2 regions of the Paenibacillus sp. FSL H7-0350 genome follow, and region 2 is predicted to be linked to the other one. Evidence: a T-box and tRNA genes for the amino acid it is inferred to sense, from the RefSeq annotation. Region 2 holds a T-box; the other holds one or more tRNA genes.
What was found. The T-box of region 2 lies ahead of lysS (lysine--tRNA ligase). A T-box ahead of a tRNA ligase gene usually reads a tRNA of that ligase, here a tRNA-Lys.
Positions count from the first base shown of each region.

Region 1: it encodes a tRNA-Lys, which carries the amino acid that the T-box ahead of lysS (lysine--tRNA ligase) is inferred to sense. The anticodon was not compared.

Region 1 is NZ_CP151972.1:4,530,419-4,535,441, forward strand. Features, by position in the region: rRNA gene NYE24_RS20815 (23S ribosomal RNA) at 1-1,024, shown strand, start outside; tRNA gene NYE24_RS20820 (tRNA-Ser) at 1,106-1,197, shown strand; tRNA gene NYE24_RS20825 (tRNA-Met) at 1,222-1,298, shown strand; tRNA gene NYE24_RS20830 (tRNA-Val) at 1,308-1,383, shown strand; tRNA gene NYE24_RS20835 (tRNA-Thr) at 1,417-1,492, shown strand; tRNA gene NYE24_RS20840 (tRNA-Asp) at 1,511-1,588, shown strand; tRNA gene NYE24_RS20845 (tRNA-Phe) at 1,616-1,691, shown strand; tRNA gene NYE24_RS20850 (tRNA-Tyr) at 1,697-1,779, shown strand; tRNA gene NYE24_RS20855 (tRNA-Lys) at 1,791-1,863, shown strand; gene NYE24_RS20860 (helix-turn-helix domain-containing protein) at 2,028-3,110, shown strand; gene ugpC (sn-glycerol-3-phosphate ABC transporter ATP-binding protein UgpC) at 3,220-4,341, shown strand; gene hprK (HPr(Ser) kinase/phosphatase) at 4,571-5,023, shown strand, end outside.
Region 2 is NZ_CP151972.1:569,305-574,327, forward strand. Features, by position in the region: gene NYE24_RS02750 (LysR family transcriptional regulator) at 1-134, shown strand, start outside; gene NYE24_RS02755 (5-methyltetrahydropteroyltriglutamate--homocysteine S-methyltransferase) at 150-1,268, shown strand; gene NYE24_RS02760 (GNAT family N-acetyltransferase) at 1,418-1,873, shown strand; T-box leader at 1,919-2,186, shown strand; gene lysS (lysine--tRNA ligase) at 2,255-3,817, shown strand; gene NYE24_RS02770 (YebC/PmpR family DNA-binding transcriptional regulator) at 3,912-4,631, shown strand; gene NYE24_RS02775 (NUDIX domain-containing protein) at 4,722-5,023, shown strand, end outside.

The sequences.
Region 1 (5,023 bases), 3.6 Mb from region 2:
TAAACCCGAAGCTGTGAACCGAAGCCCCAGTAAACGGCGGCCGTAACTATAACGGTCCTAAGGTAGCGAAATTCCTTGTCAGGTAAATTCTGACCCGCACGAATGGCGTAACGACTTGGGCGCTGTCTCAACGAGAGATCCGGTGAAATTTTAATACCTGTGAAGATGCAGGTTACCCGCGACAAGACGGAAAGACCCCATGGAGCTTTACTGCAGCTTGATATTGAATTTGGGTACGATCTGTACAGGATAGGTGGGAGCCGTTGAGGCAGGAGCGCAAGCTTCTGCGGAGGCGCCGTTGGGATACCACCCTGATCGTATCTAGGTTCTAACCTAGTACCGTAATCCGGTACGGGGACCGTGTCAGGCGGGCAGTTTGACTGGGGCGGTCGCCTCCTAAAGAGTAACGGAGGCGTTCAAAGGTTCCCTCAGAATGGTTGGAAATCATTCGCAGAGTGCAAAGGCATAAGGGAGCTTGACTGCGAGACCTACAAGTCGAGCAGGGACGAAAGTCGGACTTAGTGATCCGGTGGTACCGCATGGAAGGGCCATCGCTCAACGGATAAAAGCTACCCTGGGGATAACAGGCTTATCTCCCCCAAGAGTCCACATCGACGGGGAGGTTTGGCACCTCGATGTCGGCTCATCGCATCCTGGGGCTGAAGTAGGTCCCAAGGGTTGGGCTGTTCGCCCATTAAAGCGGTACGCGAGCTGGGTTCAGAACGTCGTGAGACAGTTCGGTCCCTATCTGTCGTGGGCGCAGGAAATTTGAGAGGAGCTGTCCTTAGTACGAGAGGACCGGGATGGACGTACCGCTGGTGCATCAGTTGTTCCGCCAGGAGCATGGCTGAGTAGCTACGTACGGACGGGATAAGCGCTGAAAGCATCTAAGCGTGAAGCCCCCCTCAAGATGAGATTTCCCAGTATGTAAGACCCCTTGAAGACGACGAGGTAGATAGGTTGGAGGTGGAAGTGCAGCAATGCATGGAGCTGACCAATACTAATCGGTCGAGGGCTTATCCAAATTTCTAACACGCAGATTCGTTTCGGATTCAGTTTTCAGGAATCAAGTTCCTGTGCGGATTTACATGGCTACCATTAATTTGGAGAGATACCCAAGTGGCTATAAGGGGACCCTCTGCTAAGGGGTTAGACTGCGTAAGCGGTGCGAGGGTTCGAATCCCTCTCTCTCCGCCATTATAAATCCAATACTTGTAGTGTGGCGGCGTAGCTCAGCTGGCTAGAGCGTACGGTTCATACCCGTGAGGTCGGGGGTTCGATCCCCTCTGCCGCTACCATACATACCCGGAGGCTTAGCTCAGCTGGGAGAGCATCTGCCTTACAAGCAGAGGGTCGGGGGTTCGAACCCCTCAGCCTCCACCATTTTTATTTTTGAATTGTATTGCCTTACACCGTGCCGGTGTAGCTCAACTGGTAGAGCAACTGACTTGTAATCAGTAGGTTGGGGGTTCAAGTCCTCTCGCCGGCACCATTTTTAAGAGCAAATTGTGGAACCGTGGTGTAGTTGGCCTAACATGCCTGCCTGTCACGCAGGAGATCGCGGGTTCGAATCCCGTCGGTTCCGCCATTTTTTTGTTTTTCAGGCTTTTTTCATGGCTCGGTAGCTCAGTCGGTAGAGCAAAGGACTGAAAATCCTTGTGTCGGGGGTTCGATTCCCTCCCGCGCCACCATACATGGAGGCTTAGCGAAGTGGCCAAACGCATCAGACTGTAAATCTGCTCACGTACGTGTTCGGTGGTTCGAATCCATCAGCCTCCATCCCTTTTTATGAGCCATTAGCTCAGTTGGTAGAGCACCTGACTTTTAATCAGGGTGTCGAAGGTTCGAGTCCTTCATGGCTCATCTTAAATCAAACGGTCATCACTTTAGGTGGTGGCCTTTTTTTGTATTTGATATATGTTTCAATAATGCTCATAAGCGCAAATTCCGCATTTTACAGCAAAATATGATAAAATAAGCGAAAAAAGCAAAAGTGGTGGAGAATGGTGATGATGGATAGTGAGGGTTTGCGTCAAAAATTGGAGCAACTCACCGGAAAGAGGACCGGAATCAAGCAGCTGGGGAGGCAGCATTCCGCTTCACTTTTTGGCATAGGTACGGATAAGGATCAGGAATTGCCGGTCATTCATGAGGGATATCTTTGGCTTCCCCTCTATGAGAATGATGGCCGTGTTACAACAGTATGGGTGGAGACAGAAGGGCTGTCACCGCTTGAGCTGCAATTGGTGAATTATGCCGGGCGCAATTTTGCGGTAGCACTGAAGGCAACCGGCTTCAAGGAAGAAGGAGAGATGGAGGCAAGGCAGCTTAGCGGATGGCTGAACGCCCAACTGGAGCAGGAGAAGGACGATGCGGAGATCCCGGATGAAATCTCACTGAAGGGCCGGCTGTTCGGAGATATGATTCCCTTCATGCTGGTAAGCGAGAATGTTCATAATCCGCAAATGACGTATCGCTCCTTAATGAAGCTGCTGCGCAGTTATTTCGAGAATGATGTATTGCTGGTTCCTCTGCAGGATAAGGAATGGTTAATTTTAGCCCGTAAGGAACTCCTCACTGACGGAGATGATAAAGAGGATGAGGAAGAGAGTGCTGAGGATTTGCTGTCACAGACTTCTATGGGGCTGCATGAACTGATTGCGAGCGAGTGGGTGGGCGTCTTTCATCTTGCAGTCTCTCCAGCCATTATTCCGGTTAAAGGTCTGACAGGAGCAGTCGCCTTGCTGCGGGAGACTATTATTCTTGGCCGCATCTTCCAGGTAGGGGATTACATTCATCTGCCGTGGGAGCTGCACATGGAGCGGCTGGTTAACAGTATTCCAGATGACCGGCGGAGACAACTGCTGGGCCAGATCGGTGATTATACAGCGGTACTGGCGGATAAGGAACTGCTACTGACGCTGGATACCTTTTTTGAAATGGACTGCAATGTCAGTGAAACCGCCAAGAAGCTGTACATTCACCGTAACACGTTGCTCTACAGGCTGGACAAAATCAAACAGGAAACGGGTGCCGATGTCCGCAGCTTTGGGGATGCCGCTATTGTGAAGCTTGCCATGTTATTGTATAAAGTGACGAAAAGAAAATAGGTTTTTTGTGAACCTTACAAATAGCCATGAGGCCGGCTCTGGGGTAAGATAAGTGTACAAGAAAGCGTTTGATTTTCTAATCCAATAATAGACTCGAGGGGGAAATACAATGGCAGGCGTACGTTTAGAGCATATTTTCAAAAAATACCCGGGTTCCGATAAAGCAACAGTAATCGATATCAATCTTGATATTAAAGATAAGGAATTCCTCGTACTGGTTGGTCCTTCCGGTTGCGGTAAATCCACAACCCTGCGTATGATCGCTGGTCTGGAAGAAATCTCTGAAGGTAAAATGTACATTGGTGACCGTGTAGTGAATGACGTTGCTCCTAAAGACCGTGATATCGCGATGGTATTCCAATCCTACGCCTTGTACCCGCACATGAGTGTATATCAGAACATGGCTTTTGGTCTGAAACTGCGCAAAGTGAAGAAAGAAGAAATCGACAAGAAAGTGCGCGAAGCAGCAAGAATCCTGGATATCGAGCATTTGCTGGAACGCAAACCTAAGGCACTGTCTGGTGGTCAACGTCAGCGTGTCGCTCTAGGCCGCGCTATTGTCCGTGATCCACAAGTCTTCTTGATGGATGAGCCTCTTTCCAACTTGGATGCTAAACTTCGTGGTCAAATGCGTGCTGAAATCACCAAGCTGGTTAAACGCCTTGAAACCACTTGTATCTATGTAACGCATGACCAGACAGAAGCAATGACAATGGGTGACCGTATCGTAGTTATGTACGACGGTATCATTCAGCAGGCTGCTTCCCCTGAAGAACTGTACAATGAGCCTACGAACCTGTTCGTAGCCGGATTTATCGGTTCCCCTACAATGAACTTTATCAACGGAACTCTTTCCGAAGTGAACGGCGCTGTTCGTTTCCGCGCAGAGAACCTTGATGTTGAAGTTCCAGGCGGCAAAGCTACAATCCTGCGTAACAAAGGCTTCATCGGTAAAGATGTAATTATGGGCGTTCGTCCAGAAGACATCCATGAAGAGCCAGTATTCCTGGAAGCTTCCCCTAACACAATCTTCACTTCGATGGTTGATGTTACGGAAAACCTTGGTCATGAAATGCTCCTCTACTTGAGCGGTCTTGGCAATAACACTGTAATTGCGCGTGTAGATGGACGTTCCACTACCCGTGAAGGCAGCAAGCCTAGATTGGCCATCGACATGAACAAAGTCCACATCTTCGATAAAGAATCCGAACTTAACGTTCTGCTTGGATAAGATCTCTGCAGGGTGAACATAGTTTATAATGAAGAAAGCCGCCTGGTTAGGCGGCTTTTTCTTGTAATGATCATGGTGGATTGGAACGATAACAGCTGGGGTTAAGATTGCATTCACTGGCATAATCCATTAAGATAGCAGGAGAATTACCTGTAGCTGGAATGGATAAAGATGTAACGGGTATGCGGGGAAGCGGCATAAGCCGCGGGTGACGAAAGGACGGACATATATGGCTAAGAAGGTAAAAGTATCGGAATTAGTGCAGCATTTTCAATTAGAGGTAGTATCCGGACATGATGGTCTGAAGAGACCGATAACAGTGGATGATTTGAACCGTCCCGGGCTGGAAATGGCCGGTTATTTCGAATATTATCCGGAAGAACGTGTGCAGTTATTAGGCAAAACAGAGCTGGCTTTCTTCTCTATGCTCTCAGAGGAAGAACGGAAAAGCCGGGTACGCGGAATCTGTAACGACAATACCCCATGTATCGTCATTACTCGTGGGCTGGATATTCCGCAGGAGCTTGTGGATATCAGCAACGAAAAGGGACTTCCGGTGTTGCGCAGCTCAATGGCGACTACGATTTTCTCAAGCAGACTGACTAGCTTCCTTGAGGGCAGACTGGCACCGACAGCAACAATTCACGGTGTTCTCTGTGATGTGTATGGGGTAGGGATGCTG
Region 2 (5,023 bases):
GCAAGGAAGTGTTCTCTGTCGGCTGGATCGCCCACAAGGACCGCAAACCGAGTGAGATTATGTCTACATATATTGATATTCTGAATGATTTGGTGTCGGGTAATGTGTTTAAGTTTGAATCTTTCTTACTATAAGAGCAGGAGGGACGTATGAGCAGTCCAGTGATCGGATCGACAAGAAACGCACCGCCCTTCCGTTACGACATTGTCGGGAGCTTCCTGCGTACAGAGGAGATCAAGAATGCGCGCAGCCTACATGCGGAAGGTGAACTAACTGCGGGACAACTGCAGGAAATTGAGACTGTGGAGATTCGGAAGCTGCTGGAGCAGGAGAAGGCGCTTGGGCTGCATGCGGTCACAGACGGAGAATTCCGCCGCTCCTGGTGGCATCTTGACTTCTTCCTGGGGATTGAGGGTACTGGAAGGATTACGCTTGGTGGTACCCCCGGGGCTACCAAAGAACAGTTGAACCGGGCCGAGAGCTTCAGAATTACCGGTAAAATCGCCTTCGGGGACCATCCTATGGTCGAGGAATTCCGCAGCTTGCAGCAGATGGCCGGAGAGACCATGGCCAAAATGACGATTCCTTCCCCCTCTTTGTTCCATTTCGTGCAGGAGTATAACGGAAACGAGATTTATTCTGATACCGAAACGTTGTACGGCGACATCATTCAGGTGTACCGGTCGGCGATTCAGGCCTTCTATGATGCCGGTTGCCGTTATCTGCAGCTGGATGATACCACCTGGGGGACGCTGTGCAGCGGCAGACATCGTGCTCATCTGCGCAGCAGGGGCGTTGACCCGGATCAGCTGGCCAAAGATTACGTCCGGCTGATCAACGAGAGCATTGCCGGCCGCCCGGCGGACATGACCATTGCCTTGCATGTATGCCGGGGCAATCTCCGCTCGACCTGGTTCGCCGCCGGAGGGTACGGGCCGGTCGCCGAGGAGCTGTTCTCGAATACGAACGTGGACGCGTTCTTCCTCGAATACGACAATGAACGCTCCGGCGACTTCGAGCCGCTGCGCTTCATCCGGGACCAGTTCGTGGTGCTGGGACTGGTGACGACGAAGCATGGCGGTCTGGAAAGTAAAGAGCAGCTCATCGCGCGTATCGAAGAAGCTGCACAGTATGTAGACATCAACAAGCTATGCCTAAGTACACAATGCGGCTTCGCCTCTTCGGAGGAAGGCAATATTTTGACAGAAGAAGAGCAGTGGGATAAGCTGCGGCTGGTGATTGAGACGGCGAATGAGGTTTGGGTGTAAGTTAGTGGGGAGGATTGCCGGGGGTGGCAATCCTCCTTTTCGTAGTTGTAGTCTTTTTCTTTAACCATTCTGTACCAGTCGTACGGATTCCCTCTACAGTATAATGTTGGGAGCGGATTCAATACTGAGTCTATATCTCTGGAGGGAATATGATGGTTATTGAACTACGACCTGTATCGGCCGAGAACTGGTATGATTGCACATTGCTGAAAGTGAAGCCAGAGCAACAAAGCGTTTTTCCTGCTCCGGTGGTTAATTGGATTGCTGAAGCAAAATTCGTGCAGGAATTTGAGCTGGGGGCCATTTATTCAGGAGATGTGGTGGTAGGATTTATTGTCTTTTGTACAACTCCCGATGAGGACGGTAACTGCTGGATACCTGCCCTTATGATTGATGAGCATCATCAAGGACAGGGTTATGCCAGACAAGCCATGGTGAAATTAATCGGGCATATGCGAAACGAAGGGTGTACCCGATTAATGATCGGCCATAGACCCGACAACCGGATAGCCGGATTGTTGTATGAGTCTTTAGGATTCCAAAAGGTCAGTGAAGAGTTATGTGTTGGTGAGGTTGTACGTTGTTTGGAGCTTAAGTTTCATTGACAAAACCATCCACCCCAGCGTAAAATGGCTGATAACAACTTACAGCAACAAGCGATGAAGAGAAGAGTAAGCAGGCGGCAGCGTTCACAGAGAGCTCCAGAGTGGTGAAAGGGAGCAGCGAATCGCCTGATCTGAAAAAAGTCTCCGAGCTGCATAGGGAATTGGGCACAGGATGTCCAAGGATGGTATGCCGGGATCTCCCGTTACAGAGATAGGGTATAAGTGTTATGGCCGTACCCGAAGAGGCGGATAAGGCAACTTGTCCGTGAACAGAGGTGGTACCACGAAGCTGATTCAAGCTCTCGTCCTCAAGATATTAATCTTGAGCGCGGGAGTTTTTTTGCTTTTACCCAACTATATCAAACAGTAGAGGTGATTATCATGCATTGGGCAGAGAGAATGGCAAGCCGGTTAATCGCGGAGCATCCGCAGCGGCAGACGTATGTATGTGCATCCGGGATCAGCCCGTCCGGGTCCGTTCATATCGGGAATTTCCGCGAGGTGGTGACGACTGCATTTGTGGCGAAGGCGCTGCGGCGGGCGGGGAAGGAGGTGCGGTTTATTTTCTCGTGGGATGACTTCGACCGGTTCCGTAAAGTGCCGGCCCACGTAGACCCTGGCTTCTCTGATTATATTGGGCTTCCCTATTCGCAGGTGCCTTGTCCGTATGGCTGTCATGCTTCGTATGCGGCACATTTCGAGTCGGAATTCCAGCAGGCGCTTCAGGTATTTGAGATTGAGCCAGAGTTCATCTATCAGAGCCGGGAATACCAGTCAGGCCGTTATTCTCCGCAAATTCTGCACGCCCTGCGCCGCCGGGGAGAGATCTACGATATCCTGATGTCATTCAAAACAGGCGGGAGTTCGGCGGAGGAACGGGCTGCATTCTATCCCATCCATCTCTATTGCGGGCATTGCGGCAAAGACTCGACCACCATTCTGGATTACGACGACACAGCGGAGACTGTGGCTTACCGCTGCGGCTGTGGTCATTGCGATATCGTACATATTCCGCAGGCGGACAATATCAAGCTGCACTGGAAAATCGACTGGCCGATGCGCTGGCAGCAGGAACAGGTCGTATTCGAGCCGGGCGGCCGTGACCATTCGTCTGAGACAGGGAGCTATAATGTGGCTGCGGTCATCGCAGAGCAGATCTTCGGGTATTCACCACCTGTGTATGAGCCATATGAATTCATCAGCATCAAAGGCAGCTTCGCCAAAATGTCCAGCTCCTCCGGGCATAATTACACTCCAGATGATCTGCTAGAGGTCTATGACCCTGAGAATATCCTGTTCCTGTTCGCCAAATACCAGCCGAATGCCGCCTTCCATATCGGGCTGGATGAGGATGTGCTGCGCAATTATGCGGAGTTCGAGCGTTATGCTGCAGGAGCGCGGGCAGGCACGTTAACGGGCGATCTTGCGGGTGCGCTGGAGCTGTCTCTGCTAAGCGACTCTCCACTGAGTGCTGGAACCACCGTTAGCTTCGGTCAGGTAGCCAGTCTGCTTCCCTTAATTAACTTCGACAGGGGAAGGCTCCGGGAGATGTTCAACAGAAACGGGGAAGATGCAGATGAGCTGCGGCTGCAGAGGGTGGCGGACCGGGCGGAATACTGGATCAGGAACTGGATGCCGCACAAGCTGGTGACGATTCAAGACTCGCCCAATTATGCTTATTATCATTCTCTTACCGGAGTAGAGCTGAAATGGTTGCGGAGCTTATGCAGTCTGCTACGGAGCAGGGAGCTGGACGAGACGCAGCGGATGACCGAAATCTACGCCATTTGTCAGCATGAAGACAAGAAGACGATGCGCAGCCGGCAAAAAAGACTGTTCACTATCATTTATCAGCTGGTGCTTGGTGCCGGGGAGGGTCCGCGTCTGCCCTGGCTGATTCAGGCGGCGGGCACAGAGCGGATGCTGAATTTGCTGGATTTGTGAAGGTGTGTGGACAGCCCTTTACGGGATTGATTGAAGAGAGGTATAATGTACAGGACTATTTAACATCAAATGTTGGAAAGCGAGCGGTAACGATATGGGTCGTAAATGGAATAATATTAAGGAAAAGAAAGCATCCAAGGATGCTAATACAAGTAAGGTCTACGCCAAGTTCGGAGTAGAAATCTATGTGGTTGCCAAGAAGGGTGAGCCTGATCCGGAATCCAACCGGGCGCTTAAGGTGGTTCTCGAGCGTGCCAAGACCTACAATGTGCCGAAAGCGATTATTGACCGTGCCCTGGAGAAAGCCAAAGGCAGCGGCGATGAGAATTACGTAGAGCTGCGTTATGAGGGCTTCGGTCCAAGCGGCTCGATGATTGTAGTCGATGCGCTGACTAACAACGTCAACCGTACGGCTCCGCTGGTTCGTTCTACCTTCAGCAAGAATGGCGGCAATATGGGCGTCAGCGGATCGGTTACGTATATGTTCGATCCAACGGCTGTCATCGGGGTGGTAGGTAAATCTGCGGATGAGGTGATGGAGCTTCTAATCGAAGCAGACCTGGATGTCCGCGATGTGCTGGAAGAGGATGAGGCGGTAATTGTATACGCCGAACCGGACCAGTTCCATGCAGTACAGGAAGCCTTCCGCAGCGCAGGGATTACCGAATTTACGGTAGCCGAGCTGACGCTGCTTCCACAGAATGATGTGGCGATTCCTGAAGATGCACAGGCCCAATTCGAGAAGCTGATCGACGCGCTCGAAGATCTGGACGATGTACAACAGGTTTATCACAACGTGGATTTGGGAGAATAGAATAGCGGTATTTTGAATAAGCGGGCATGCCGATTTCCAGGCTTGTCCGCTTATTCTTTCGTAAGTGAGAGTAGAGGGGAAGAACTGGAAATGGAAGTCTTTCGATTAGTCAGTGTAGTCCATATATTTCTGATTAAGGACGGGCAAGTCCTGCTGCTCAGGCGCGCGAATACGGGTCATCATGACGGGGAGTATGGACTGCCTGCCGGGAAGCTGGATGGCGGAGAGCCGCTTCATACTGCCGCCATCCGTGAGGTCCGCGAAGAATGCGGTGCTGTTATTGCTCCTGCCGAGCTTACCCTGATCGGAACGATGCACCTGCGTACCTCCGGGGATGAGCGGGTGGATTTCTTTTTCAAGGCGGAGCAGTGGACTGGAGAGATCCGCAACAT